4 regions of the Sporosarcina sp. NCCP-2331 genome follow, and region 1 is predicted to be linked to each of the others. Evidence: riboswitches for the same ligand, from Rfam matches in the RefSeq annotation. Region 1 holds a riboswitch; each other region holds the start of a gene.
What was found. A riboswitch is a leader RNA that binds a small molecule or an ion and turns the genes downstream of it on or off. The one in region 1 is predicted to bind S-adenosylmethionine.
Positions count from the first base shown of each region.

Region 2: it holds a riboswitch for S-adenosylmethionine, as region 1 does, so the genes downstream of both, NCCP2331_RS12410 (bifunctional homocysteine S-methyltransferase/methylenetetrahydrofolate reductase) here and NCCP2331_RS08500 (hypothetical protein) in region 1, are expected to answer to the same signal.
Region 3: it holds a riboswitch for S-adenosylmethionine, as region 1 does, so the genes downstream of both, metK (methionine adenosyltransferase) here and NCCP2331_RS08500 (hypothetical protein) in region 1, are expected to answer to the same signal.
Region 4: it holds a riboswitch for S-adenosylmethionine, as region 1 does, so the genes downstream of both, metA (homoserine O-acetyltransferase MetA) here and NCCP2331_RS08500 (hypothetical protein) in region 1, are expected to answer to the same signal.

Region 1 covers NZ_BRCD01000011.1:82,474-89,857, reverse strand. The annotation lists gene NCCP2331_RS08510 (hypothetical protein) at 670-978, opposite strand; gene NCCP2331_RS08505 (hypothetical protein) at 1,068-1,466, opposite strand; gene NCCP2331_RS08500 (hypothetical protein) at 1,521-1,955, opposite strand; SAM riboswitch class I at 2,072-2,170, opposite strand; gene NCCP2331_RS08495 (GIY-YIG nuclease family protein) at 2,475-4,208, shown strand; gene NCCP2331_RS08490 ((deoxy)nucleoside triphosphate pyrophosphohydrolase) at 4,339-4,755, shown strand; gene NCCP2331_RS08485 (DEAD/DEAH box helicase) at 4,761-7,384, opposite strand, start outside.
Region 2 covers NZ_BRCD01000020.1:51,785-59,168, forward strand. The annotation lists gene NCCP2331_RS12390 (CtsR family transcriptional regulator) at 1-159, opposite strand, end outside; gene bioB (biotin synthase BioB) at 1,076-2,080, opposite strand; gene NCCP2331_RS12400 (biotin transporter BioY) at 2,077-2,676, opposite strand; gene NCCP2331_RS12405 (hypothetical protein) at 2,841-3,038, opposite strand; SAM riboswitch class I at 3,201-3,310, shown strand; gene NCCP2331_RS12410 (bifunctional homocysteine S-methyltransferase/methylenetetrahydrofolate reductase) at 3,391-5,250, shown strand; gene metH (methionine synthase) at 5,231-7,384, shown strand, end outside.
Region 3 covers NZ_BRCD01000030.1:18,138-25,521, reverse strand. The annotation lists gene pckA (phosphoenolpyruvate carboxykinase (ATP)) at 1-1,242, opposite strand, end outside; SAM riboswitch class I at 1,413-1,532, shown strand; gene metK (methionine adenosyltransferase) at 1,716-2,927, shown strand; gene NCCP2331_RS15210 (amidase) at 3,047-4,486, shown strand; gene NCCP2331_RS15205 (hypothetical protein) at 4,762-5,343, opposite strand; gene NCCP2331_RS15200 (YkuS family protein) at 5,527-5,760, shown strand; gene NCCP2331_RS15195 (TetR/AcrR family transcriptional regulator) at 5,889-6,509, shown strand; gene NCCP2331_RS15190 (MFS transporter) at 6,506-7,384, shown strand, end outside.
Region 4 covers NZ_BRCD01000027.1:25,785-33,168, reverse strand. The annotation lists gene NCCP2331_RS14620 (YetF domain-containing protein) at 1-657, opposite strand, end outside; gene metA (homoserine O-acetyltransferase MetA) at 744-1,652, opposite strand; SAM riboswitch class I at 1,746-1,852, opposite strand; gene NCCP2331_RS14610 (AbrB/MazE/SpoVT family DNA-binding domain-containing protein) at 2,002-2,271, shown strand; gene NCCP2331_RS14605 (thioredoxin family protein) at 2,314-2,625, opposite strand; gene serA (phosphoglycerate dehydrogenase) at 3,244-4,830, shown strand; gene NCCP2331_RS14595 (HAD family hydrolase) at 4,880-5,671, opposite strand; gene thpR (RNA 2',3'-cyclic phosphodiesterase) at 5,849-6,397, shown strand; gene NCCP2331_RS14585 (methyl-accepting chemotaxis protein) at 6,431-7,384, opposite strand, start outside.

The DNA of each region.
Region 1 (7,384 bases):
TTAATAATGAAATACTTCGAATACTTTTAACACCAACAGTAAAAATATCTATAAATAAATTATTTTTCTGTTTAATAGTCATGTTATTCAATTCGCATACTATTTAACTAACAACTAAAACTCAGCAAGATTACGAAAAATAATCACTCTATATTTACTAAATAATCAAATTTTCAACTCCATTTCAAAATATAATCATAGTACCGTCATTATACCAATATATTCTATTTTTATATACCTAAATACACAAATAAACCTTTTATATTTAAAATTCTTATTGTAAAAGTCAAATATTTCTCACTTGGCCTAGGAAGAGATTAGTAAAGGACTTAATAATTAGATCAACATTGGACGCAAAGTAAATAATGCTATCAGATACCGATAATTGATTTGCAATACTACATCCAACAGAGAGCTGCTATTTAGCCAAAATTTTACCCAATAAAAAAACTCCCCAACCTTTGGAGAGTCATGTCATTATAAATAGTAAGAGAACAGTAATTGTCCGTAGATTTAAAGTCGCCTACCATAAATTGTTAACGCGTACGTACCGACATTTTAACGACTACTTAAGAATTGATTACACTAAAAGAATAATTTAATCATTATTGCGCTCTTTAACATGAAAACACCTGCAATACAGATAATATAAAAGCCGGCACTCAATCCTTACAAAAAACCATCTTCAGGTTCGCCCACTTCAAACCCTACTGCTTTTGTAGCTTCCAATTTGAATTTCTCCATCCAATCACTCCACTCGTCATCGCCCATCCGCGCATAAAATGATAATCCGCTCGGTTCCACAGAAGCCCATATAAATATATTGTCCTCTTCTCGCCCGAACCAATAGGGAATTCCATCTTTAAAACCTAGCCAGCCGGGCATGCTTTTGTATACACCAGTCACATTACCCCACAATTCCTCAGGCAATGAGTACCAAATATTTAAATTGCAATTTTGCGGCTGCACTTCACTCATCTATTTTCCTCCCTCTTTATTAAAACCATGATTTAACGGATCTAATCATTCTTCATACACTTTTGTCCATCAGTATTTCTGACGAGCTGCTAATAGTATTCAGATCGCAGCCAAAAGGTTGCCTGCTCCTCGTGTATCGTGCAGGAAAACCATTCAACATTGTTTTTGAAGAAAATCAGGTCCTCAGGCAGTTGCGGAGCTACCCAGTCATAGAGTGAATTCGCCGACTTGATCAGAAGTTTCAATGTATCCGGAGTTGACTCGATTACATATACCGTGGCTGCCGGACCTTTCGTGATGGTCTGTGCAAACGTCTTTGTTTTATAACTGCTCTTTATGTATGGTGCAAAATAATCGAGAAGCGACCAGTCGTATGTCAGCTCATTTCGGGTAATGAAATAAAATTCATCTGAATGCACGCAAAGTACCTTCATCAAATTTTCATATACCACGCCGGTCGGATTCCCGTCAATTTCCCAGTAATCCATACTGCACTCTCCTTTATTATAGAATAAGCACTCATTCAGGCAGTATCTTAATTTTCAGTCCAAATACATTTCCAATTCAACTTGTACTACAGGCGAAGTAAACCCTTCCGGCACTAAGTCTGCCTCTTCCGTAAAACTGATGTCAACACCCGCAAGCTTGTAGGACGGCATTGTTTCAATCTGCTCCGGCCCATCAATGATCCTGCCCGCAAAATGATAAAAGACTATATAATGATGCGTACCGTCTCCGCTCCTGCCAAACGCTGAAACTTCCCCTTCTTTGTGCGGATCAATTCCGAGAAAACGAAAGAAATCGCGGATTTCTGCAGGGAATTGCTCACATGCCTGAACATAATGCAGACAATCTTCACAGCTGCAGTCCTGTGTAAGAAGAGGGTGGCCTGCATAGAATTCCCTAGTTCGTTCTCTATCCGTTTCTATAGTCCAAGCACCGAATTCCAATCGTTTCATGTAATCGCCCTGTTTCATAACATCCCTCCCGGTCATTTCGTCGCTGTCAGCATCTCAATATATCACGTAAACATGTCCGCGATGTTATGTGAGTTACTGCCCTCTCCATCATCTGGTTCTGCATGCATAATTTCTTCTCATCGTTCAGGTACACCTGTTGAATGTGGTACCTTATCTATCCGGCAGGTGCTGAGACTTCATCGGGCCACCCCCTCTGTCTCTCTCAATAAGAAAAGAACGTCTGCTCAATTGCGAATAAATATAAGGCAAGATAGTTTTCATGTCAACCAACGGGATTATCTGTTTTAGCCTTACTGATCTAACCCAAAGTAATGCAAATGTCCTTTAAAAAGTGATCACTACTAAATGAATCTATCAATTATTCAGCTAATAATAACAAAAATACAAAATAATCGACATGATTTGTCATTTTATTATCAGGAATTAGTTTTAGTAACAATTAAGGGGCAAAAAATACTATAATAGAATTAGTTAAATTGGTTACATATACTCACATTAATGAAAGGAGTTTTAATATTGTCCAAAAATAAAATGAAACAACCGCCTCTAGAACTAACTGCAAAAAAGAACAAGGAAGAATATAATCAGTTATCTTGGTTCATGAAAACTTGGAGTTGGCTCTTGATTTTATTCTCGCTTCTAGCCTTTTTCATTCCTCATGCAATCCTTTTAACAGGTCCAATAATCGGCTGGAAATTGCGAAAGGCCATTAAGCAGAATAACAAGCTCTTTATCAAGTATGAGGAAATCGCCAAAATAGTTGACGATAGAATTCTCAAGCTTGACGCCTTAGATGCTGACATAGAGATTACCGAACAAAAAATTACAAGTCATAAAGAAGAATTAGCTGCTATTCAGGAAGATATTATTAATAACAAAGAGATATTCGGAAAACTAAAGACAGAATTCAAAAATGATGTCCGAGAAGAAATGAAAGAACAGATTAGCGAGGCAACAAACGAAGCAGCGAAAATAAGAGAAACTGCTACCAACGATGCTGCGAATGTCCTGATAGATGTTCAAAAGTACATTGAAGAACGAGATCAACTGCTAATCGACAATGAAAAAGCAGAAAAGCAGTTAAAAACTAATACGAATAAAATTCTAAAAGCTAAAGCTGAAATATTAGGAATCAAAACACTTACTGAAAATTTTCCTAATGCCTTAAATTACTCTAAGTTAGAAAAAGAAGTACGGAATGTTAGTCAATTTTTCGATGAGGAGAGCATGCTTCGAAACCTTATTGAACTCGATTGTCATTACAAAAACTCTAAAGAGTTACGTAAAGAAATGAATAGGAATAAGCGTGAGTTGAAAAAGGTTTTAGATACATATGTGGATCGCTACACTACGAAAGCGAATAAAACTATATATCAACTAATGGTTATTGGTTTGCAAGCAGAACTACAGAACATCTTATATACTCTTACGTATTCGAAACTTGAAGAGGCTCAAGAAAATGTGCGTGATCTAGTTAGGAGATATCTGGCAATTTGTGCGGATGGAAATAATTCCATTCTCCCCACAATTACTCGTTTCTTATCGGAAATCGAGCCTATATTCTTAGAGGCCATTGAAATCGAACATCATTACTATGCCAAACGTGAGCTTGAAAAAGAAGAGCAGCAAGCAATACGAGAACAGATGAGACAAGATGCTGCAGAGAAGAAGGCTTTGAAAGAACAGCAGAAGAAGCTTGAACAAGAAGAAGAAAAATTCATGGTAGAAATGCAACGAAACATGGAGCTTCTTTTATCCGAAACAGATACAGACAAGATATCCGTATTGGAAGCGCGAGTTCGTGAATTGGAAGAGCAGCAGAATGAGCTTGAATTGAAGAAAGAGGAAATCACCCGACTTGCGAACGGTAAAGCAGGTTATGTCTATGTTATTTCCAATCTTGGCTCCTTCGGTGATCAAATGTTTAAAGTTGGGATGACAAGACGACTAAATCCTCAAGAACGAGTAGATGAACTAGGAAGCGCTTCTGTCCCATTCAAATTTGATGTCCATGCTATGGTGTTCAGTAACGATGCAGTAGGACTGGAAAATCAGCTGCATCAAACACTTCATCAGCAGAGGGTTAATAAAGTAAACTTGCGCAAAGAGTTCTTCAACACTACGATTGAAAAATTACAAGAAATTGTAGAAGAGATTGATCCAACAGTTGAATTCAAGACGACATTACTTGCCCAAGAATATTTTAAAAGTAAAGAATTGAAAGAAGAAAAGTTGTCGAATGTCGGATAATCAAAAAACATGTGTATTCGTTACGAAGGATGGACTTCAGAAAAAATATTTTGCACCACATATTCTTCTCGCGTAAACGAACTCTACAGTATGGTATCATTATCTTAAAAGTAATTTTCAGGAGGCCTGTATGAAAAAAGTAATTAAAGTGGTCGCTGCCATCATTGAAAACGACGAGAAGGAAATCCTCTGTGCGCTGCGTTCACCCGCCATGTCGATCCCGAATCGCTGGGAATTTCCGGGTGGTAAAGTGGAAAAGGATGAAGATCTCTATACTGCTTTGAAGAGAGAAATTACCGAGGAAATGAATTGTACGATTGAAATCACAGAGGGTATCTTCAACGACAATACACATGAATACGATACATTCATGATTAATTTGATCTCCATCAAATGCCGTATTGCCGAAGGAACGCCAACAGTCAGTGAACATTCAAAAGTAATCTGGCTGAAGCGCGAGAATTTGGAATCGCTCCAATGGGCCCCTGCCGATATCCCTGCGGTTCAGCAGCTGATCGAAGAAAAAGGTGTAGTCTTCTCACATTGAGAAAACTACACCTTTTTTGTAAATTCCGTATAAAGATTCGCCGGCAATTTATTCTGCAATTTCAATTGAACAGTAATCGGTTTCTCTCCCGAAGCCTCGATAGTATCTCCCTTGCCGATATAAATAAAAGGCTCATTCTTGCCATCAATTTGCCGATACTTCCTCACAAACAAATGCAAATGAATGCCGTTTCGCTGGTTGAAAATGATATTCTGTCCTCTTTCTGAATGCTGGGAGGTACTATTTGGCGTCTGCCACTGGAAATACTGCTCATCCATGAACTTATCATGATAATTGATACTTTCTTTAATATCTTCTTCTTTATGAAGATCGATAAACAAGAAATAATCATTTCCACTCGCAAGCAGCCCTGAGCCCCTGAACGAGCTGTGAATTTTTCGGTAGTTCGACATAAGAGCGGCATCGATCATTTGGTATTGTTCGTACAGTTTAAAATGTGGCACACCGTAATTTGTCGTACCGAATTCCTTCTCATAGCGATGAATTCCATAATGGATTACATCCTCAATGAACCTCCGAAACTCCCTTTTCATCAATATCTGATTATAAAGTGGAGATTTCATCAGCCTTTCACCCTGCTGGAAAACAAGCTTCGGCTTCTTTAACTGCACACTGTCATAATAATCCTGGTCCAGCGTTTCAAACGCATGCCGTACGCTATCCTCATCGACATCTTCAACCAGCTTGAGAATTTGCTGCTTGGCCATATCTAAATCGATCTCTTCATAATCCAATAAGTAGCGCAAGATCACGAATTCATACACTCTTTTTAACGGCAGCTTGCTCGACAGCTCTTTTAGAATCCCTTCAAATGCTTCATCAAATAAAAGACTCTTTAGCCCTTCGTTCTTTTCCACTTTCGCCACAAACTGCAAATACGTTTTTTCTTTCCAAATAAATTTGACCGGATCGGGCGCGCCATCAAATTTTAAGTAATCCATTAAATAAAGCGGCGTTCGCCCTTGGTTTAGTTTTTTAAATTCGTGATATTCCTCTTTTAGGTACTTCTGCGAGTTGAAATTTTCTTGATCAATCTGAGACAATATGCGATCTCTTGAAATTCTGTCCATTTGAATATGTGTGCAGCCTGGAATATTGGCAAAGTTGGTGGCAATGGCGACTTTCAGACTTTCCTTATCGTAATAGCGGCTACCATTCAAGGCCATCGCAATCAGAAACGTCTTATTATGATTGCCAATGAAATCAAGAACTGTGAGAAACGTCTTCCCTTCATGCTTCCGCAACCCCCTTCCCAATTGCTGAATAAATACAATCGGGGAATTGGTTGGCCGCAGCATCAATACCAAGTTGACAGAAGGAATATCCACACCTTCATTGAAAATATCAACTGTGAAAATAAACTCTAATTCGTCTTGATCGTCTTCCAGTCTCATCATAAAGTGTTCACGCCGCTCAGGAGAGTGGTCTCCGTAAAGGAATACACTTGGAAAACCTCTCTTATTAAACTCATCGGCCATATAGCGGGCATGCTCAATACTGACACAAAATCCAAGACCTTTTCGTTTCCCTCCATCATGCCCATAAAAAAGGAACTTCTCTACAATAAAATCAACGCGTTCATTCACCTTCAGCTTTTTCGTCACTTCTTGAATGTCGTCGATATCGATAGCGCTCAAATCGATACTCTCAATATCCGTGATGCCGAAATAGTGAAAAGGAATAACCAATTCGTCCTCCAGCGCTTCATGAAGACGGACTTCGAGGGCGACATTATTATCGAATAATTCAAAAATGCTATTGCCATCCGTCCGCTCTGGCGTTGCAGTCATACCAAGAGTGAATGCGGGCGTGAAATATTCAAGAACGTCCTGGTAGGTTGGACTTGTTGCATGATGGGCCTCATCAATGATCAGATAGTCGAATTCGTCTTGATCAAACTCATGAAAACACTTGGAGATCGTTTGAATTGTAGCAAAAACATAGTCAACATCTTTTTGCTTATGATTCCCTGTCAGCAAACCAAACCTTAGATTCTCATTCGGTAGCAGCAGTTCGAATGTCTCCTTCGCTTTACGCAAAATATCCTCCCGATGCACAATAAACAGCAGTTTCTTTGGCTTTAATTTTTTCACATCGAACGCCGACATATACGTTTTACCCGTTCCGGTCGCTGCAATGACGAGTGCCTTCTTCTCTCCTAAGCTTCGAAGTCGCTTCAGATTCTCCGTCGCTCTTTTTTGCATTTGATTCTGTATAATATATTGACCATTTTCATAAATTTTCATTCGGGATACATTAGTTCCCTTGAAATTCCCCAAAAACTCTTCATATCTAGCGATAAAGTCTTCATCAGCAATCACGCTCAAATCCCAAAGGCGATTGAACTCACTTAGAACATCCTGAATGAACTGGCCTTCTTCTTTGGCGATGATTTCTACATTCCATTCAATATTGCTTTTAAGAGCACTTTGCGTAATATTCGATGACCCGATAATCACCTTATACCAATCTTTATATTCGAAAATATACGCTTTCGTATGAAAACCGACTTCACGGTCCGTTACAAATACTTTTAAATCAACATTCGGAAATTGTCGAAGCTTGTCCAGCGCCTTCGCTTCGGTAAAATTCAAATAAGTCGATGTAA
Region 2 (7,384 bases), on a different contig from region 1:
TTCGACTGTAAAACGGGTTTTGATTACATAATTGATCTGTGAAGGAACACATTGGAATTTCTCAGCCACTTCATTCCGTTTGATTTCAACAGAAGCACTACCTTCCTCTTCGATGATCGCCTTCAAATATCCTTCTATAATGTCAGAAATATTCCGCATCTCGTCACCTCGTTTCTGCTCGTTCGTCTAGTTGACTTTGACTATCTTTGACTTGATTGTATCGCAGAAAACGGGTCGGATGCAATTGATATGTTTTGTACGGACGGCAGTTTTTGCCAATCCTGCTAGCGCTAGGCTTTCACTCTCTGCGTCCGATTATTCATGAATTTACTACCTTTTCTTCGACATAAAAAACCGCACAGTAAGATCTGCACGGTTTTCATTCGTTTATATATAAGTTGTGTTAATAAATAAGCATTCTATAAGTTACCTAGTACCGTTGATTTCCGTTCTAGGCGGACGCGTTCTGGAGGGCCCGCGGTGAGCCAACTTGAAGTGCAAAGATGTGCTCCTAACGCTTCGCTTTTACTCGCAAAAGCCGTTCTTCGTGACGGCTCTCGCTGCGCTCCCGCAAGTTGGCTCACCTGTCGGGCTGATCCTCCCAGAGTCGCCGCCTTCCACTTCGGTACACTGGCTGGTGTTTCAAGACTTTTTGTGTGAGCAGGCAGTATGAGCACACGATTTGGGGCTATTACAATGGGTAAGGTTTTTCATGCAATACTTATCATCCTGCAAAGGCTTAGATTCTTGTGATCGATGCATTTCCAAACTCGAGATACAGAACAAGACAAGCTAATTCATACTCTGCAAAAAAATCAGTACATTGTACTTTCTCCCACACCAGCGCTGGCGCAACTGCGGGGTCGGCCGTTGCTGTGAGACTGCTGGCACGTTCTTCGCCAGTAGGCTCATAGCGTAAGGCAATCCCCCAGCGCCGAAGCGGGTTTAAACTGCAAACTCACACTTCAATTAAAATCCCTACAAAGTCGAGAAACGAAATCCGCACATAGTAAATCCACACACTGCCAACATGCACGTGACGGGTTGTCAAGCACATGTTTTGGTGAAGAGCCACTTATATAGATACTTTTTCTTTTTTCAGCGGTTCCAGATCGACTTCAAAGCCCATGTCTTCAAGCATCTGGCGGTCTTTGTCATTCTCTTGCCCCGCAGTTGTCAGATAGTCGCCAATGAAAATGGAGTTGGCTGCATATAAACCAAGGGGCTGCAGACTGCGCAGATTCACTTCACGTCCGCCTGAAATCCGAATTTCTTTCGTCGGATTAATATAGCGGAACAGGCTGAGCACTTTCAGACAATAGCGCGGGTCCAATTCAGATGTGCCTTCAAGCGGCGTCCCGTCCACCGCATGCAGAAAGTTCACCGGAATAGAATCTGCATCTAGAACCCGCAGGCTGTGCGCCATCGAAATGACATCTTCTTTCGTCTCACGCATCCCGACAATGACGCCGGAACAAGGGGATATACCTGCTTCTTTCGCATGGCCTACTGTGTTTACACGGTCATCATACGTATGCGATGTCGTAATGCTTTCATGATGCTCGGCAGACGTGTTTAAGTTGTGGTTATAACGATCCACGCCTGCCTCTTTCAAACGTACTGCCTGCTCCGGCTTCAAGATGCCGAGACATGCACAGACCGTCATTCCTTCATGCTTTTCTTTGATTTTCTTCACCGAATCAATCACGATTTCAAGCTCACTGTCACGGGGTCCGCGTCCACTCGCCACGATGCAGTAGGTACCCGCTTTATTAGCAGCAGCGCGCTCTGCCCCTTCCAGAATTTCTTCCGATTTCATCATGGCATACTTTTCAACAGGCGCTTTTGATATGATCGACTGCGCACAATAGCCGCAGTTTTCGGGACAAAGCCCTGACTTTGTATTAATAATCATATTGAGCTTCACTTTGTTTCCATAGTAATGAGAGCGAATGGAATACGTTGCGTGAAGAAGCATCAATAAATCCTTGTCGGGACTATTTAGAATGGACAGCGCTTCCTCGTCCGTCAGTACATGCCCCTCCAAGACTCTATCAGCCAGCAGTTGATAATTCGTCATAATGTCCGCCTCACTTTCAAGTGTTTTGAAATTCTAAATGCAAAGACTCCTGCAAGCACAGCCAGTATAATATCTTTCGGCAGCGGCGGAACCATCCAAATCCACGCAATCTTATAGGTGAATACTTCCGGTGCCGCAGCCCACATTTTATAGGCAGCGTACATCAGGTTTGTTCCGATTAGGTAGTTAATTGCCGTCCCGATGAGTGCTGCTGTAATAAAAGCCGGCAGCGTGTTTTTCCGCTCTACGATCTTTCCCGCAACATAGGCAACGAGAATAAATGAAACGATAAAGCCGAAAGTCGGGCTTAAAATCTGACCGAACCCTCCTGAGAATCTGGCAAATACCGGTGCTCCCGCAAGACCGACCAGCATATACACAGTCATCGACAGCGCCCCTAGACGGCTGCCAAGCAATAATCCAGACAAGACCGCAAAGAACGTCTGAAGTGTGATGGGTACATTCATGACTACCAGGAATGGCAGAATGGATGTAATATTGGCTCCTATCATCATAAGTGCCGCGAACATTCCGCTGTATACAACTGCCAGCGCCCCCAGCTGATTTTTCGTACGTCCTTCTGTAATTGTTGTCATCCTTACACCCCTTAACTTTTTGGTTACTATAAAAATAGTAATAGTTAACTCATTTTATGTCAACCGGATTTTTATTTAGGTTAACAATAAAAAAGACCAGCAGCGAATTGCTGTCGGTCTTGACTTTTATCTTATTTTAGCTGTTCAAACGAATTAACCACAATTTACTTCTTCTTATCAATCTTCTCTTCTTTTTCTTTCCGGAACAAAAAGAAAGCGAGAATGCCGCTTATGGCTGCTGCTCCGAATGTAATCCATACGCGTGTGTCCCATGCCACTTCAGAATAATTATTATCAAGCATGATCCAAGCAATTGTGGCAACAATGGCCGCTATTGGAACGGAATATTTAAAAAACTGCATAATACCTCACCTTTTCCTTTTATTCATTTAATTTTATCATAGTGTTACTCTTTTCTCTATGCGGCCGGGCGCCGCCAACTTCACCAAACGTTCACTTGACGAATGCCGACAAAGCCGCTATGATTATGATTAGAATTATCGAAATAATTTAATAAGAAACATATCTTATCCAGAGAAGCTGAGGGACTGGCCCTATGACGCTTCAGCAACCAGCCCTATCGGCAAGGTGCTACTTCCAGCGTTATGCTCCACAGCATGCGGAAAGATGAGAGGGAACTAATCATTTTGATTACAAAGCCTTCTTTAATTGAAGGCTTTTTTTTATTAGACAAAGCAAAGGGGAGATTTGACGATGTCATTACTGGAGAAACTTCAAACAAATGTCCTGACAGCTGACGGGGCAATGGGTACTATCCTGTATTCCTACGGGATTGATTACTGTTATGAAGAATTAAATATAGAAAAACCGGAAATTGTACAGAAAATTCATCAGGATTATATAGAAGCGGGCGCAGATATTATTCAGACGAATACGTACAGTGCGAACGCTGTGAAACTGGCTCGTTATGGTTTAGAAAGTCGCGTTACGGAGTTCAATAAGGCAGCAATTCAAATTGCCAAACGTGCGGCTGCGCCGGGTGGACAATTTGTTCTCGGGACAATCGGCGGTTTGCGCGGTATCCGAAAGAGTGATGCCAGCTTAGATGAAATCAATCAAGTCGTTCTTCAACAGGCAAACGCGCTGCTTTCCGGAGATCCGGACGGTCTGCTGCTGGAAACGTACTATGATTTTGAAGAATTGTCGTCAGTTATTTCCACACTGCGGGGAATTACAGATGTACCGTTGATTGCCCAAGTGTCCATGCATGACCCCGGCGTCCTGCAAAACGGGATGTCGTTAAATGAAGCATTGCATCAGCTCGAGTCACTCGGTGCAAGCGTCGTCGGCGTTAACTGCCGTTTAGGCCCTTACCATACGATTCAGGCATTTGAAAATGTGACACTTCCTGAGAAGGCATTTTTATCTGCTTATCCGAATGCGAGCCTGCTCGACGTAGAAGATGGCCGCATCGTATATGAATCAGAAGCGGAATACTTCGGACGCGCTGCTGTTTTGCTTCGCGATCAGGGTGTGCGCTTAATTGGCGGATGCTGTGGTACGACGCCAAAACATATTAAAGCCGCTAAAACTCGATTAGCCGGTTTAGAGCCGATCAAAAAGAAAGTGGTAGCACCGGCAAAACCGATCATGATTCAGGAAGCAGGCCCTGTGAAACATCAGCCGCTCCATGAAAAGGCGAAGACAGAGCGCACCGTTATCGTAGAGCTGGACACGCCGCGCCACTTAGAAACAGAAGAGTACATTAAAGGAGCAAACTTGCTCTATGATGCAGGAGTAGATGCCGTGACAATGGCAGACAACTCACTTGCTTCACCGCGAATCAGCAATATGGCAATGGCTTCGATCATCAAGATGCAGCATAATGTACGCCCGCTGGTACACTTGACGTGCCGCGACCATAACTTGATTGGCCTGCAGTCTCATTTAATGGGGCTCAACGCTTTGGGCATCCATGATATTCTGGCCGTGACAGGCGATCCGACAAAAGTTGGGGACTTCCCCGGCGCCACAAGCGTCTATGATGTATCGAGCATGGAACTGCTGCAGCTGATCAAACAGCTGAATGAAGGGATTTCATTCTCCGGCAAGCCATTGCGCAAGAAAGCGAACTTCTCTGTTTCCGCTGCGTTTAACCCAAATGTCCGCGTACTCGACCGGGCGGTTCAGCGTTTAGAAAAGAAGATTGAAATGGGCGCGGATTACTTCATTACACAGCCTGTTTATACGAAGGAAAAAATTATCGATGTCTATGAGGCTACAAAACATTTAGATACACCTATTTTCATCGGGATTATGCCCTTGACAAATATACGCAATGCCGAGTTTTTACACCACGAAGTACCGGGGATCAAGCTGTCTGATGAAGTACTTGAACGTATGCGCGACTGCGGTGATGACCGTCAGAAAGCAACAGAAACCGGGATTCAGATTGCTAAAGAACTGCTTGACACGGCAGCGCAGTATTTCAATGGAATCTATTTGATCACACCGTTCCTACGTTATGATATGACACTTGAACTGAACCAATATATTAAACAGCTGGATGAGCAGAAGGAGAGGGAATTAACACATGCAGAGACATCCCATTGAAGAACAACTAGACAAACGAATATTGATTATTGATGGCGCGATGGGGACCATGCTGCAGGCGGAGGATCTCTCTACAGAAGATTTTGGCGGAGAAGAATACGACGGATGTAATGAATACTTAAACGTTTTACGGCCGGATATCTTAGAGAAAATTCATGACGAATACTTGGAAGCAGGTGCTGATATTATTTGCACCAACACTTTCGGCGGCACTCCCCTTGTACTGAATGAGTTCTCTCTCGGTCACCGCGCATATGAGATCAATTCAAAAGCAGTCGAATTAGCGAAGAAAAGCGCAGCTAAATACTCAACGCCTGAATGGCCTCGTTTCGTTGCGGGCGCAATCGGTCCTACTACGAAGACACTTTCCGTTACCGGAGGCATTACATTTGATGAGCTCTCGAATGATTTCTATGTACAGGCGCAGGCACTTGTTGAGGCAGGATGCGATTTGATCCTAATGGAGACGAGTCAGGATATGCTGAACGTCAAAGCCGGCACCATCGGGATTAAAAAAGCGTTTGAAGAACTGGGACGCGAAGTGCCGATTATGATTTCGGGAACGATAGAGCCAATGGGCACAACACTTGCGGGGCAGAGCATTGAAGCATTCTACATTTCGATCGAACACGTTCAGCCTTTGTCTGTCGGCTTGAACTGTGCGACGGGTCCTGAGTTTATGACGGATCATCTGCGTTCATTATCAGACTTGGCGACAAGCTACGTCACGTGCTATCCGAACGCCGGATTGCCTGATGAAGAAGGACATTACCACGAATCACCAGAGTCGCTTTCAAAGAAACTGGAAGGTTTCGCAGACAAAGGCTGGCTGAATATGGTCGGCGGATGCTGCGGTACGACACCTGAACATATCCGCGCAATCCGTGACGCAGTCAAAGACAAAGCACCGCGTAAGATGCCGGAAGAAGCGCACGGTCATGCAGTATCAGGCATCGAGCCGCTGCTTTATGATGACACGCTGCGTCCTTTGCTGATCGGTGAGCGGACGAATGTCATCGGTTCCCGTAAATTTAAGCAGCTGATTGTGGATGAAAAGTTTGAAGAAGCCTCTGAAATCGCCCGTGCACAAGTAAAACGCGGTGCGCATGTACTGGATATCTGTCTTGCCAATCCTGATCGTGACGAGCTGTACGATATGACTTGTTTCATGAAAGAAGTAGTTAAAAAAGTAAAGGTTCCACTGGTGATTGATTCGACAGATGAGAACGTCATTGCGGAAGCTTTGAAGTACTCTCAGGGTAAAGCGATCATCAACTCGATAAACCTGGAAGACGGGGAAGAACGGTTTGACGCAGTGTTACCCCTTGTGAAAAAGTACGGTGCCGCAGTAGTTGTCGGTACGATTGATGAGATTGGAATGGCTGTGACAAGAGAGCGAAAGCTGGAAATTGCTGAGCGTTCTTATGAATTGCTTGTGAATAAATGGCAGATCCCGCCTGAAGATATTATTTTTGACCCGCTCGTTTTCCCTGTCGGAACAGGCGATGCACAGTACATCGGTTCAGCGGTCGAGACGATTGAAGGGATTCGTTTAATCAAGGAGAAGCTGCCCCGGACTCTTACTACTTTAGGAGTCAGTAATGTTTCATTCGGATTGCCGCCGGTCGGACGGGAAGTTCTGAATGCAGTGTATTTATATCACTGTACGCAAGCGGGTCTTGATTACGCAATTGTCAATACAGAAAAACTCGAACGTTTCGCCTCTATTCCTGAAGCGGAAATTAAACTTGCAAATGATTTACTATTTACGACGACCGATGAAACGCTGGCCGATTTTGCCGACTTCTACCGGGATAAGAAGAAAGAGAAAACGGAAGATGATATTCCAAAAACTGTTCCCGAACGCCTTGCTTACTATGTAGTAGAAGGAACAAAAGAAGGCTTGATTCCTGACTTGGAGACTGCATTGAAAACCTATGACTCTCCTCTTGATATCATTAACGGACCTTTGATGACAGGAATGTCTGAAGTCGGGCGTTTATTCAATGATAATCAGCTGATCGTTGCAGAAGTTCTGCAAAGCGCGGAAGTGATGAAAGCGTCTGTTTCCTATCTGGAACAGTTCATGGAAAAGAAAGAGGACGACAGCGGAAAAGGAAAAATCATTCTTGCT
Region 3 (7,384 bases), on a different contig from region 1:
GATTTTCTTTCCGAGCATTTCTGCATATGTTGCAGCAGGAAGCGGTAAAAAAGGTGAGCCGAAACATGTAGAGAATGTCGGTTCCGGAGCTGTAATACCACGCTCAGTACCTGCAAGCTTGGAAGTGAATCCGCTCAAGAAATGGTACATTGCCTGTTCTTTTGACAAGATCGAGATTGGAGGCAGAACGCCGGAAGCATCAGCTGTCAGGAAAATGATATTTTTCGGATGACCTGCAACAGAAGGCGTTACGATATTATCAATATTTTCAATCGGGTATGCTGCACGCGTATTTTCAGTCAAAGATTTATCATCATAATCAGGAATACGTGTCACTTCATCCAATACGACATTCTCAAGTACGGAACCGAAACGGATCGCTCCGAAAATTTCAGGTTCTTTTTCTTTTGAAAGGTTGATACATTTTGCATAGCATCCGCCTTCAATATTAAATACACCGTTGTCAGACCAGCCGTGCTCATCGTCACCGATTAATTTGCGGTCTGCGTCAGCGGAAAGAGTTGTTTTACCTGTTCCTGACAAACCGAAGAATAGTGCTACATCGCCTTTTTCTCCAACGTTTGCTGAACAATGCATGGATAGAATATCATTTTCGGGAAGCAGGAAGTTCATGACAGAGAAGATGGATTTTTTCATTTCACCTGCGTATTCTGTTCCGCCAATCAAGATAATACGTTTTTCTAAAGACATAATGACGAATGCCTCAGAATTCGTGCCGTCGACTTCTGGATCTGCTTTAAAGGAAGGAGCAGCCAAAATCGTGAATTGTGATTCGTGAGCCTGTAATTCTTCTGCAGTGGGACGGATGAACAATTGGTGGACAAACAGGTTCTGCCAAGCCAGTTCATTGATGACTTGAATAGACAGTTGGGAGTCTTTGTCAGCGCCCGCAAATCCTTTAAAAACGAAGAGCTCATCTTTTTGCTGTAAATGATCGATGACTTTCGTGTATAATGAATCGAATGCTTCGGAAGAGATCGGGCGGTTTGTACTGCCCCAGTCCACTTTGTCTTTAGACACTGCATCTTCGACGATAAATTTATCTTTAGGAGAGCGTCCTGTATATTTCCCTGTACGTGCTGTTAAAGCGCCGTCTGCTGAAAGTTCAGCTTCATCTTTAGCGATTGCTTTTTCCGTTAATTCCGCCACAGACGCTTGGATCGTCACGTTGCCTCCTGATAGAAGGCTTTTTAAACTATCATCAATTTTTGCAGATATCATAATTACATACCGTCCTTTGCGTAGTCGTTTTATTTGAGTAGAACATCTTAATTCGTAAATAGTATAACACATTAAGAATAATAATCTATACTAATTAAAAACTCAAGTGATTTGGTATAAAAAATTTGACAAAATGTAAACTTTTTTATACTATGTGACATGAACGGATACTCTTATCCCGAGTTGGTGGAGGGTACAGGCCCTGTGAAACCCGGCAACCTGCAAAAGACTGATGTCTTGCGCGAAGGTGCCAAACCTGAAGCAAGGTTGAATTCCTTGGACGATAAGAGTGAAAGGTGCTGCGCGTGAAATTATGCCTTTTACTCATGGAAAGAATATGAGTAAGGGGCTTTTTATTTTATATTGTCTAGCCCTGAATCCTTATGGTATTTGATTGACGTCATTTCAGGCGTGGAACTTTACCAGGGACTTATGAGAGTACCGTATCATGTTGCTTAATAGGGGGAAATAAAATGACAAACCGTCGACTGTTTACATCAGAATCAGTTACTGAAGGCCATCCTGACAAGATGTGCGACCAAATATCAGATGCAATCCTGGACGCGATCTTAACTGAAGATCCAAACGCTCGTGTAGCATGTGAAACGAGCATTACGACAGGACTTGTATTAGTAATGGGAGAAATCACTACGACAACGTATGTGGATATCCCGAAAGTTGTGCGTGAAACCGTAAAAGATATTGGCTATACGCGTGCGAAATACGGATTTGATTACGAAACATCAGCTGTTTTAACTTCTATTGATGAACAGTCACCTGAAATTGCGGCCAGTGTAAATATAGCATTGGAAGCACGTGAAGGTTCCATGTCAGATGAAGAGCTGGATGAAATTGGAGCAGGGGACCAAGGTTTGATGTTCGGTTATGCCTGTAATGAAACAGACGAATTAATGCCGTTGCCGATCAGCCTTTCCCATAAGCTGGCACGCCGTCTGACTGAAGCGCGTAAAGAGGAGCTTATCTCTTATTTGCGTCCGGATGGAAAAACACAAGTCACTGTAGAGTATGACGAGAACAACAAACCTGTGCGTATTGATACAATTGTTATTTCTACACAGCATCACCCGGAAGCAACTCTTGAGCAGATTGAAAAAGATGTAAAAGAAGTTGTCATAAATGCAGTTGTCCCTGCGCATTTATTAGATGAAAACACGAAATACTTTATCAATCCGACAGGAAGTTTTGTGGTCGGAGGGCCGCAAGGGGATGCAGGTTTGACAGGCCGTAAAATAATCGTCGATACGTACGGCGGCTATGCACGTCACGGCGGCGGAGCATTCTCGGGCAAGGATGCTACGAAAGTGGACCGTTCTGCTTCCTACGCAGCGCGTTATGTCGCGAAAAATATTGTAGCGGCAGGATTGGCAGAACACTGTGAAGTACAGATTGCCTACGCTATCGGCGTCGCGAGCCCGGTATCTATTTCAATCAATACTTTTGATACAGGCCGTTTGTCTGAATCAAAATTGGTTGAATTTGTCCGTGAATTATTCGATTTGCGTCCGGCCGGCATTATCAAAATGCTTGATCTTCGCCGTCCAATCTATAAACAAACGGCAGCTTATGGTCATTTTGGCCGTACGGATATTGACTTGCCATGGGAAAAGACAGATAAAGTCGAAGCATTAAAAGAGCTTGCAGGCAAATCAGGCGTTAAGCAATAATTGAATTGAAGTGAGCAGAAAAAGCAGAAAGCAGGGAAATCCTTCTTTCTGCTTTTTTTCTATGCTCAAATAGTATAATCTAATATATAGAACATTCAGAAACCAAAGGGGGCATTTGGATGACGACTATACAGGAAACAAAGTCTGTGCTTGATATGGATGCAGCAGAGCTGAAAGCTGAATTGGACAGTGGACGTATTACTTCCAAGAAGATAACAGAAGCATTTATTGAACAGTGTAAAGCGACTAATACAGCGGTGAATTTTTTGGTGGAAGAACGATTTGCCCAGGCGCTGAAGGAAGCGGATTGGGCTGATGAACAAAGAAAGTCAGGAAATGCGCAAGGCAAACTGTTCGGCGTACCGATCAGTATGAAGGAATCCTTTGATGTGGCAGGCATGCAGACAACTGGTGGACTGCCGCATCGAAAAGACCGGGTATCAGAGGATGACGCGGAAATTGTGCGGCTTCTGAAAGCAGAGGGTGCCATCATTATCGGTAAGACTAACACGCCCGCTCTATGTTTTTGTCAAGAGACAGAAAACGCTCTGTATGGCCGTACGAATAACCCGCGCGATCTGGCAAAGACAGTCGGCGGGTCGAGCGGAGGGGAGGGTGCGGCAATCGCCTTAGGAGCTGCGGCAGCCGGGATTGGCTCAGATATCGGCGGGTCGATCCGCATACCCAGCCACTTCAATGGAATTATAGGTTTTAAATCCGGAAACCGCCAAGTCTCTTCCTGTGGCAGCTATCCTGCAGAAGAACATCCGCTGCAGCAACGAATGCTTGGCATCGGCCCGATGACCAAGTCTGTCCGGGATGCCAAGTTTATATACGAAATCATTGCCAATAAGCCTTTGGTAAAGAATAAACTGGAAGAGTTCACCCTTACATTCTTGGGAAAAACGAATCTCCCTCTTTCCAAGCAGACAGAAGGATTCTTGCAGACTGTTCAAGGTTTTTTATCAGACGACCAATCTGTGGCTGAGGGAATCCCGCCTTATTTCCATGAAACCGCTCTTTTATGGCAGGAAATCATGTCGATCGACGGAGCGCATGGCGCGGCGAAGGAAGCATTCGGCCATCGCTCAGTGCAGCCGGTGAGGGAGTATTTAATGGACAAAGCGGGGAAAAGGACAGAGCTGCACCGTTATTTATCTTGGGCGCTGATTGGTGCATCGCTGTTTAAACCTTCTGCTGAACGGGTGAAGGAAATAGAAGCAATGATTGCAGAAGGGGATGTGCAGCTGGCCCGCTATTTAGACAAACGAATTTTGATTTTGCCCGTTTATCATTCGGCTGCGCCTGCACATGGCATCGTATATAAGGAGTTATTCTCAATTCGTAAAACCTATGCCCGCTATATCCTCTATGTCGCCTATGCAAATGTATGGGGACTTCCCGCTTTGACTGTACCGGTTGGCGCTGACGCTGAGGGCATGCCGATTGCTGTGCAGTTGGTGAGCTCAATCGGCAATGAAGATGCATTATTTGAACTTGGGAAGAAGCTCGAGAAAGCATTTACAGGTTACTCGCGCGTGATTCCCTCATTCATTTGAAAAAACAGCGGCACGGTTTCTTCTGGCGCTTTCCGGCAGAGATTGCAGACGATTTACCGCTGTGTCTTTTTGCTGATAATCTTTTGTAAGAAACGCACGTCCAAGGAATCTGTAACTGGAAAGTCCTCAACTTGAATTGTTCCGCTGTCCGTGAATTGAACGGCGGCTTTTCTGCCCCGTAATCCGTGCGGTACACCAGGTGAGGGCATCCCGCTGCAGACAGACGCTCATTCGCTGCGAGTCTTAAAAACTGATTCATTGACCGTCTTCACTTCTTATTCATCTTCTTCGATCTGTTCTTTAACTTTCTCAATTTGTTTGATTTGCTCCTGGTACTCTTCTTCCACCTCTGTCGTGCCGGGAATAAGCGGTTCTTCATTGTAGTCGACCCGCTTCCCGTAGCGCAATAGTTCGTAAATGACCATGCCGTTATTCGGCTTGCCGTTAAACGTTTTCATTGGGATTATATCAAACAGCACGTAATAGAAAGCATAAAAGATGAACCGGTTCCAAAACGTCTTGAATTCTTCCCAGTAACCATTCGCAAGCAGTGCGTTGATGATCAGAGCGATGAAGAGATTTATCAAGATGGGACCCGCATAGATACATATATAAGCGAAGTTTCTGTCTGTTTTTATAGAATCAAAAGAAAACCAGCTGTAAACGTGATAATATTTTCGAACGTCAAAGATCAGAAAAGTAAAGAGCCGGGGACCTGTGCCAATCGTCAATCTTGGATTTTTTACGCCGAATAACCCGCTGATTAAAAAATAACCTGCTTCCCGTATGAAAATTACAACGGGTAATATGATGAAGGCAGATATTGTCAATCCAATCAGGTCCTTCATACCGAACATGTTAGCCTCTCCTTTAATTCTGAAGTTCCTCTTTCCAATAAAATACCCATTTCGAGCTGATTTGAATCGCGCTATTCCTGGATTGATGAAAGAAGCTAACATGAAATGTGTTTAGTTTATCGGTTCTGGGGAAAATACATATTAGTAAGAAATACACAACATAATCTTGAGGAGGAATTGTTAATGGCTAAAATTGCAGTAGAAAAACCATTTGATGATGTAAAACAGGCGTTGGAGGAAAAAGGACATGAAGTAAAAATGTTCGAAAGTGATGAAGAAGTGAAAGGTTATGATATGGGCGTCGTCAGAGCGTTGAGTGATGTAAATATAGATCAATTCGACTTCCCTGTGGTAAGTATCGAAGGGAATTCGGTACAGGATATCGTTGATGATGTGGAAAAGAGATTGCAACGTTAATATAGCTTAAAAACGGTTCTCCAATTGGAGAACCGTTTTTTTATTGACAGAAGTTGTCTAAAACAGTAAACTGTTCAACATTGACTTGTGAGTCAATCAATAATTAGAAATGAGTTGAAGTATCGTTTATGTCACCCCGAACAAGTGAAAAGTTTAAAGAAATCCGTGATATTCGGCAGCAACAGCTGAAGGATGCAGCAATCGAATTATTTGGGATGAAAGGTTTTGCGGCAACTAAAATTAGTGAAATTACGAACAAGGCAGAACTAAGCCACGGTTTGTTCTATCATTATTTCAAATCAAAAGAAGAATTATACGTTACCGTTCTGATAGAATTGCTGGAAACGTTAATCGAAGTAATTAATGAAGCAGAAGAACAATCCGAAAGCCCGCTGATGCAATTGGAATGGCTGACAGATGTCACACATTCCGGACCGTTGAAAGATGGAGTTTACCGTCATATTCTTATCATGCAGGCTCTATATTCAGATCATTTACCTGCAGAAACAAAAGAAAACATAGTGGAAAGATATCGTTCCATGGTTATTCGGATTGCACTGATTATTGAAAGAGGCCAGATAACCGGTGATTTCATTGAAGGGGATCCTGAAGAACTGGCGATTTACCATTTGTCTTTGGTTCATGGATTACTGTTATCCAATGCACGTAAAATGGTGCCGATCGAGGTGTCTGTAGATAAGGTGCTGCGTCAGTTGAAACCTTGTGAAGATCGGGGGGAGCACGTATGAACCGTATGCTGAAACCAACGATTATTGCGATTTCAATGGCGACCGTTATGGCGGGTGCAGCGATTTCTCCTGCACTTGGATTAATTGCTTCGAACTTCTCGGATGCTGATCCGGTCATGATCAAGCTGATTTTGACAGCACCTTCTTTGTTTATTATTCCATTTACTTTTATCTCGAGTTACTTAACGAGTAAAATTTCGAAACGCATCATTGTGCTTATTGGGTTATCGATCTATGTAATTGCAGGGGTAGGCGCACAGTTTACGAATACAATTGAGATGCTTCTTGCTTTCCGTTTTATTTTGGGTGCAGGTGTAGGTTTAGTCATGCCACTCGGGATTACGCTGATCAGTGACCACTTCAATGGTAGAGAACAAGTCAAATTGATGGGCTATAACTCCGCTTTCAGTAATTTTGGCGGGATTTTAACCATGATGCTGGCAGGTTATTTGGCATCGATCAGCTGGCGGGCACCATTTAACGTCTATTTAATGGGTGTAGTAATCTTTATCATGGTCTATGTCTTCTTACCAAAAGATCAGCCTCGTAAAAAAGAGAAAGATACACCTAAATTAAAGTTGCCACTAGCGATATATGGCTATGCGTTAGCTTCAGCGGGTATCATGCTCGTCTATTATTCAGTTGCTACGAATATGGCATTATATCTTGAACAAAGTAATATAGGCGGTTCAGAACTGGCGGGTACCGTCATTTCATTTACGACAGTTGGCGGAATGATCACGAGCCTGACGTTGATTCAGCTACAGGATGTGCTGAAGTCTTATATTATTCCAATCAGCTTACTGGTGATGGGTATTGCATTTACCGGTTTAGCTTTGAGTCACTCAGTCCCGATTATATTGGCTTGTACATGT
Region 4 (7,384 bases), on a different contig from region 1:
TTCTGCATACAGCACTTGCTCCGGCCTTGCGATTCCCTGCTGTTCCAGCTGCTTTGTCAACCATACATCTGTCAGCTTCAATTCTCGCATATTCTTTTCTTCCACTTTGCCGTTTGTGATTATTTCAGTAGGAATATATTTCGGCGGAGGTGATGAAGCCTGCACATCTTTCTTGGTGGCCGGTTCCTCCCCTGTTTTCAACATCACACTGAGATTTCCGTTTGTTTCGAATATCGCATAATTTACTTCTTTCATGGAAAATATGGACTTTTCACGAAGCAACATATTCAGATCATTAAAACTCAGTCTTAATTTGCGGAGTGAACCTTCAATGATTTCACCATTTTCAATCACAATCATCGGTTTATCGTCCAATAAAACACGCAGTTTGATTGATTTGAATGATAAGTAATTAGCGACAATTGTCAAAACTGCCCATAATATCATTCCATACAAACCATTCAAGAAAGGCGTTTCCGACTCTCCTGCCAGGTTAGCCGCAATCGAACCTATAGTAATCCCTGTTACATAATGAAAGAACGTTAACTGCGATACTTGCTTTTTCCCCATAAAACGCGCCAGGATCAAGAGTACCACAAAGGAGAGCACTGTCCGAAGTGTCATTTCCCAGAAAGCCAACTCCCAAAATTCATCTATATTCACAAACGTACACCTCCATTGTATGGAGTATGTGTGAAACGGATGGACTTATACGCTCATCATGTCAGAAGCAGCCGGCTCTTTCAATTCCATACGAATGGAGTTGCCTGATAGACGTAGTAATTCAGCCAGTTGGAAAACAGTAAATGCGTATGAGAACGCCATGTATTCATCGGCTCCTGATTTGGATCATCATTCGGATAATAATTTTCAGGAACATCAATTTCCATTCCCTTTTCAACATCCCTTTTATATTCACTGTCTAATGTATGCGCATCATACTCCAAGTGACCTGTCACCATAATATGTTTTTCATCGTTGGAGATGACGATAAACGCTCCCGCATCTTCTGAAACAGAAAGCAGGGTCAGATCTGGGTGTTTCTCTATTTCTTCAATGGATACACCTGTATGTCTTGAATGCGGCGCTACAAATACATCATTGAAACCGCGTGAAAGATTTACTGTCTGATCATAGACTTCGTGTGCAAATACACCAAAACACTTTTCCGGCAGTTCAAACTTATCAATTCCGTAATGATGATAAAGTGCAGCCTGTGCTCCCCAGCAAATATGAAGGACTGAGGTCACGTTCGTCTTGGTCCAATCCATAATATCTTCCAGCTCTTTCCAATAAACTACATCTTCAAACTGCATCAGTTCTATCGGTGCCCCTGTAATAATCATTCCATCAAAACGGCGGTCTTTAACGTGCTCAAAAGTTGTGTAAAATGTCTCTAAATGTGTCTGACTGACATTTTTCGATGTATAAGAGGCGGTATTCAAAAATGTCACATTTACCTGAAGCGGTGTATTACCCAGCAATCTCAGCAGCTGCAGTTCCGTCTTTTCCTTTTCAGGCATTAAATTTAGGATTAATATATTTAACGGGCGGATATCCTGTGCAACCGCTCGATTCTCATCCATCACAAATATCTTCTCTTCTTTCAGTAACTCTCCTGCTGGTAACTGCTGCGGTATATTAATCGGCATGTTTCTTCCTCCTTGGCCATTCACTCGGCCAGTTATTTTCAATAAAAAAACCTTCATTTTCCTATAGATAAGAAAATGAGGTTCGGGATATCATTCTTATCTCTCAAGAAAACAATCTTGTTGGAGTTAGCACCTTCCTGTTTGCACAGAGGTTGCTGAAGCGTCATCAGGCCAGTTCCCTCAGCTTCTCTTGATAAGTTTTATGTAATTACAGACTATTATAACATTAATATATAAATTGTATAGCGGAATTATCAAATAGTTCTGCTCATTCCAGCCAATCAAATTGTATAAAACAAAATTTTCCGTATAATAGACATACAGACTATTATTTCCGAAGGAGGCATCCATGAGATCTTTAGGTATTGTTCGCAAAGTCGATCATCTTGGCAGATTCGTCATTCCAAAAGAACTTCGTCAAACTCTGCAAATTGTCAAAGGGGATCCAATAGAAATCTTTTCGGAAGATGAACAGATCATCTTGAGGAAATACCAAGTTAACAAAGCTTGTTTCATAACCGGTGAAGTAAACGAAGATAACAAGGAATTATCTAACGGATTATTCATCAGTCCCGAAGGTGCAAAAATACTGCGGAAACAGATTGGTGATATGGAGTAACAGGAAAACCATCCCAACTCGCGGGATGGTTTCTGTTTGTGCTTATAAACTATTGATAAACTCTTCAATTTCCTCTTTTGTTTTGCGATTCTTGCTGACGAAACGTCCCAATTCCTTACCTTTGCTATAAGCGACAAAGCTGGGAATGCCAAAAATATCATGCTGACTGCAAAGGTCAATGAAATCGTCGCGGTCAACAGAAAAGAATTCATACTCCGAAAACTCGGTTTCCAACTCCGGCAGAAACGGTTCGATCACTCTGCAATCAGGACACCAGTCTGCAGTAAACAAGAAAATTACACGCTCTTCTTTCTTCAGCTCGTCAAATTGTTCCAAAGTCTCAAGTTTCCTCATAAATATAACCTCTTTTCTACTTATTCTGCCGTCATTATAGCATTGTTTACTATCCTTCTTCTCTCTTGACGACTTATCTAATTTACAGAACAAACTTGATATTAAGTGCATTTCTTTCGTTTTCATCATCCAAACACGAATGTTCACAATATATTCAATAAGATACGTTCGCATTTAATACTTTTTGATTTTTTGCTTAAAAGTAATTGACAATTGTTTTGGACGTGTTATGATTAGTTCTAAATTTAATACATGCAAAACAATTTTGACGAAGACATACCTTTCCGTAATAGAATTTCTTAGAGAGCTGATGATGTGGTGAGAGTCAGCAAATTCTTAGGATGGCGGCACTTCCGAATTGATTGGCTGAATATTCAGTAGGCCGATCCGTCACATGCACGTTACGCATGCTGAATGAAGGCTGCTCCGGCAGCAAAACAAGGGTGGTACCGCGTTAGTTAATCGAGCTTTTCGCCCCTTACGTATTGTAAGGGGTGGAAGGCTTTTTTATTTTTCCTAAAAGGAGGTTAGCGCAGCTTACATAGACGATTGATCAGATGAATGCTCATTACCCGAATGCAGGACCAAAACAAATTACTGAAGGAGAGAATGATAATCATGGCTTTTAAAGTACTTATTAGTGACCCACTCAGCGAGGATGGTATTTTTCCATTAAGGCAGGCAGAAGGTTTTGAAATTGTTATTGATACAGATTTGACTCCAGATCAGCTGAAAGACAGAATTAAAGGTTTCGACGCCCTTCTAGTGCGCAGTCAAACTACTGTAACAAAAGAATTATTAGAATCTGCAGATCAATTGAAAATTATCGGCCGTGCAGGTGTAGGCGTCGATAACATCGATTTGGATGCAGCAACTGAAAAAGGAATCATTGTTGTCAATGCTCCTGACGGTAATACAAACTCAGCAGCTGAGCACACTGTCGCGATGATGATGGCGATGGCACGGAAAATTCCTCAGGCTTTCAATTCTTTGAAGAACAATAAATGGGACCGTAAATCTTTCCTTGGGGTCGAACTGAAGGATAAAACACTCGGTATTATCGGGCTGGGCAGAATCGGAGCAGAAGTTGCACGCCGTGCTAAAGGTCAGCGTATGAGCGTTGTCGCATATGACCCATTCCTGACAGAAGACATTGCTAAAAAATTAGGCATTGAGATCGGAACAGTAGATGAAGTACTGGCTGCAGCAGATTTCATTACCGTCCACACGCCATTACTGAAAGAAACTCGCAGAATGATTAATAAAGAAGCATTCGAAAAAATGAAAGACGGCGTTCAGATCATCAACTGTGCACGCGGCGGAATCATTGACGAAGATGCTTTGTATGATGCAATTGTTGCCGGGAAGGTTGCCGGAGCAGCGCTTGATGTATTTGAAGAAGAGCCTTTCCTTGACCACAAATTGCTGACATTGCCGCAAGTGATTGCTACACCTCATTTAGGAGCAAGCACAATTGAAGCGCAAGAATCTGTTGCAGTAGATGTCAGCCGTGACGTTGTGAACTTCCTCAATATCGGATCTGTTCGCAACCCGGTAAATTTGCCATCCGTTTCTCGTGATGTATTAGCAAAAATCGAGCCTTTCTTCGATCTAACTGAAAAGCTTGGTATGTTCCTGTCCCAAATTCAAAACTCTGTTATTGAAGAAATTAATATTCAATATGCAGGCGAATTGGCGAACTATGATGTACGTGCATTAACACGCAACACAGTAAAAGGTTTGCTGAAGCGTAATCTTGGCGAAACTGTAAATGACGTGAATGCAAAGCTTTTGGCTGACCGTTATGGCATAAAAATAAATGAACAGAAAACGACGACTGCTAAAGGTTTTCTTAACTTAATCACAGTAGAAATCGTTACACAGAAAGGCATCCGCAAAGTAGCGGGTACTCTTCTGAACGGACTGGGACCGCGCATCGTAAAAGTAGATGACTATGTAGTGGACGCTATCCCTAAAGGTCACTTGCTGTTCATCCGCCACATTGACCAGCCAGGCGCAATCGGCCGCGTAGGTACTTTGCTTGCAGAAGAAAATATCAATATCGCTGCAATGCAGGTAGGACGTTCTGCTGAAGGCGGAGACGCAATCATGATGCTTACAGTCGATCACCATGTGGAGTCTGCTTCTGTTTCCCGTATTAAAGAAGTCCAAAATATCCATGATGCAAAAGCGGTTGATCTATAAGAATGACAAAAATCCAGCTGATAGAAAATCAGCTGGATTTTTTATGTTTTTAGTTTGTAAGTTGGGATAGTATTGGAAATAAACTTTCTAAGTGGTCAATCTCATACGTCGGTTTCACTCCATCGACAGGCAGCTTGCTTTCACGGTTGATCCATACATTTTTCATACCCACTCTGCTTGAGCCGAGTATATCGGTCATCAGATTATCACCGATCATCAGTCCTTCATCCGCAGTTATACCGCAAGTATCCAGGACATGCTGAAAAATCGTTGCATCAGGTTTGCCTTTACCAAAAGCTCCGGACACGATGATATGGTCGAAATACGGCGGTATCTCCGGAGAAATCGTCAACTTGATCTGCTGCAGACTAGGAGACCCGTTCGTCAGCAAAATCAGCTGATAATTCCCTTTTAAACGATCCAGCACATCAAATGTTTCTTCGTAAATATAGGGATGATTTTTCCGTTCTTTCGGGAACACCTCCGCTAGCTCTCTTCCAAAAGCTTCATTATCCACGCCTGACTTCTTCAGTCCTTTAATCCATGCATCCTGCTGGTAACCCGGAACAATCTCTTTCATTTTCTGAAATTCTTCACCCGGATCATCAAATACGCCCCAAAGACCTTCAAATGGATTGATGCCTATATTTTGTGTATGAGGATAAGTTTCATAAGCTGCATACAGTTCTCTAGCTTCCTGGCGCACTGCTTTCTCAAGCTCAACCGGGTTAACACCTGTCTTTTTCGTAGCATATTCACATGTCTTCTGAAATGCCATGGCAATACTTTTTGCATCCCAAATCAGCGTATCATCCAAATCAAATATCAGTGTTTTGATCATATCGCCTGCCCCCTTCTCTTTTCTGCTTTTACGTTAGATACATCTTTAATTATACACATTCCCCTGCCAGTTTGTCAGTTTGCTCCTCATCTTTATCATGTAAATGCAAATTTTCTGCCTTCCATGCATAGTTATCTGCAGAGAAGGGAATCTAATAAGCAGGAGGTGAACTGAAAAGTGGCTCAACATTACTTTATCGGCATCACGGCCGCTGATTCCGCTTCAGAGCTGGCAGAAAAGTTTCGCGTCAAATATCTGTTAAAAGAAAAATATAAAGTCCTTCCGCACAAGGATGATTTGCATATAACCATGCGGTATATAGGAGAGATGAACGAAAAAAGCGCAGAAATGCTCATTTCTTCCCTGCATAAGATCGCGAGTGACCATCCATGTTTCTCTACATCTCTTACAGGTTTAGAATTTTTCGGTTCGTCTACCGGTCCTCGTGTTGTCTATCTTTCAGTTAAAAAGGTTAACGCAATGTGCAACCTGCAGAGACAGATTGCCAGACGGACTGAAAAAATACTGGACTTGGAAAAGGATACACGATTTGTTCCGCATGTGACGATTGCAAAAAAACGTAAAACTGCTGATAAAATGCAATTGGTGAAAGAGGAAATAATACCTATTCCCATTCATATAAATGGCTTCACCTTGTTTAAAATCAATCCAAACGTTATACCTTCCTACGAATCGATAGAATATTTCCCCTTGAAAAAAAGCTGATTGCGTGTTTGCAATCAGCTTTTCTCTATTTAATCATATTTGAAAGCGGCCCATATCGCTTTGAAGCTGTTCTGCCAGCACCGCCAATGTTTGGGAACTGGAGGTAATCTCTTCGTTTGCTGCCAGCTGTTCTTCTGTTGCAGCACTTGTCGACTGTGCCTCTGCAGAAGCCTGGATCGCTAATTCTTCTACGCGCTTAGAACCAGCTGCCACTTCATCTGTCATCGCGCGGATTTCTTCAATAGCCGCGGAAACAGTGGAAACTTTTTCACTGACATCTGATGTCGCATGTTCGATACTCGCAAAAACTGCATTCGTTTTCTCGGTCGATGCCAGCCCTTCCTCTACACGTTTATGGCCTTCATCGGTACTTGCAACAACCTTTGTCACATCTTCAATAATCGTGTCAATCATTCGGCCGATTTCCTGAGTAGATTGTTTGGACTGTTCCGCCAAATTTCGCACTTCGTCAGCAACGACTGCAAAGCCTTTGCCGTGTTCCCCTGCCCGAGCTGCTTCAATCGCCGCATTTAATGCTAATAGATTTGTCTGTTCCGCTATGTTCGTAATCATGGCGGTTACATTTCTAATGTTTTCTGAACGGGCGGCCAATTCATTGATTGTCACCATCGAATCACCAATCGTCTGGCTGATATTGTTCATTTGATCTGTCGTTTCATTCATCAATGAAGAACCTTCTTTTACCAAACGGGCGACATCTTCGGAAGAACCAAGCATTTCTTCATTATCCTCTGTAATCTGGTCAATCGCCGTTATCATTTCTTCCATTGAAGCAGTAGACTGACTGACTATGTGTGTCTGTGCTTCACTTGTCTGCAGATTTTTCTCGGAAATCTCTGCAACCATTTCCGAAGCAGCCAAGCTTTCTTCCGCACTGGCAGATAATCCTTCTGATTGAACAGCCAGCTGACTCGCTGAATCTTTTGCCCGCTGAATGATGCCTCGCAAATCTGCAACCATCGAATT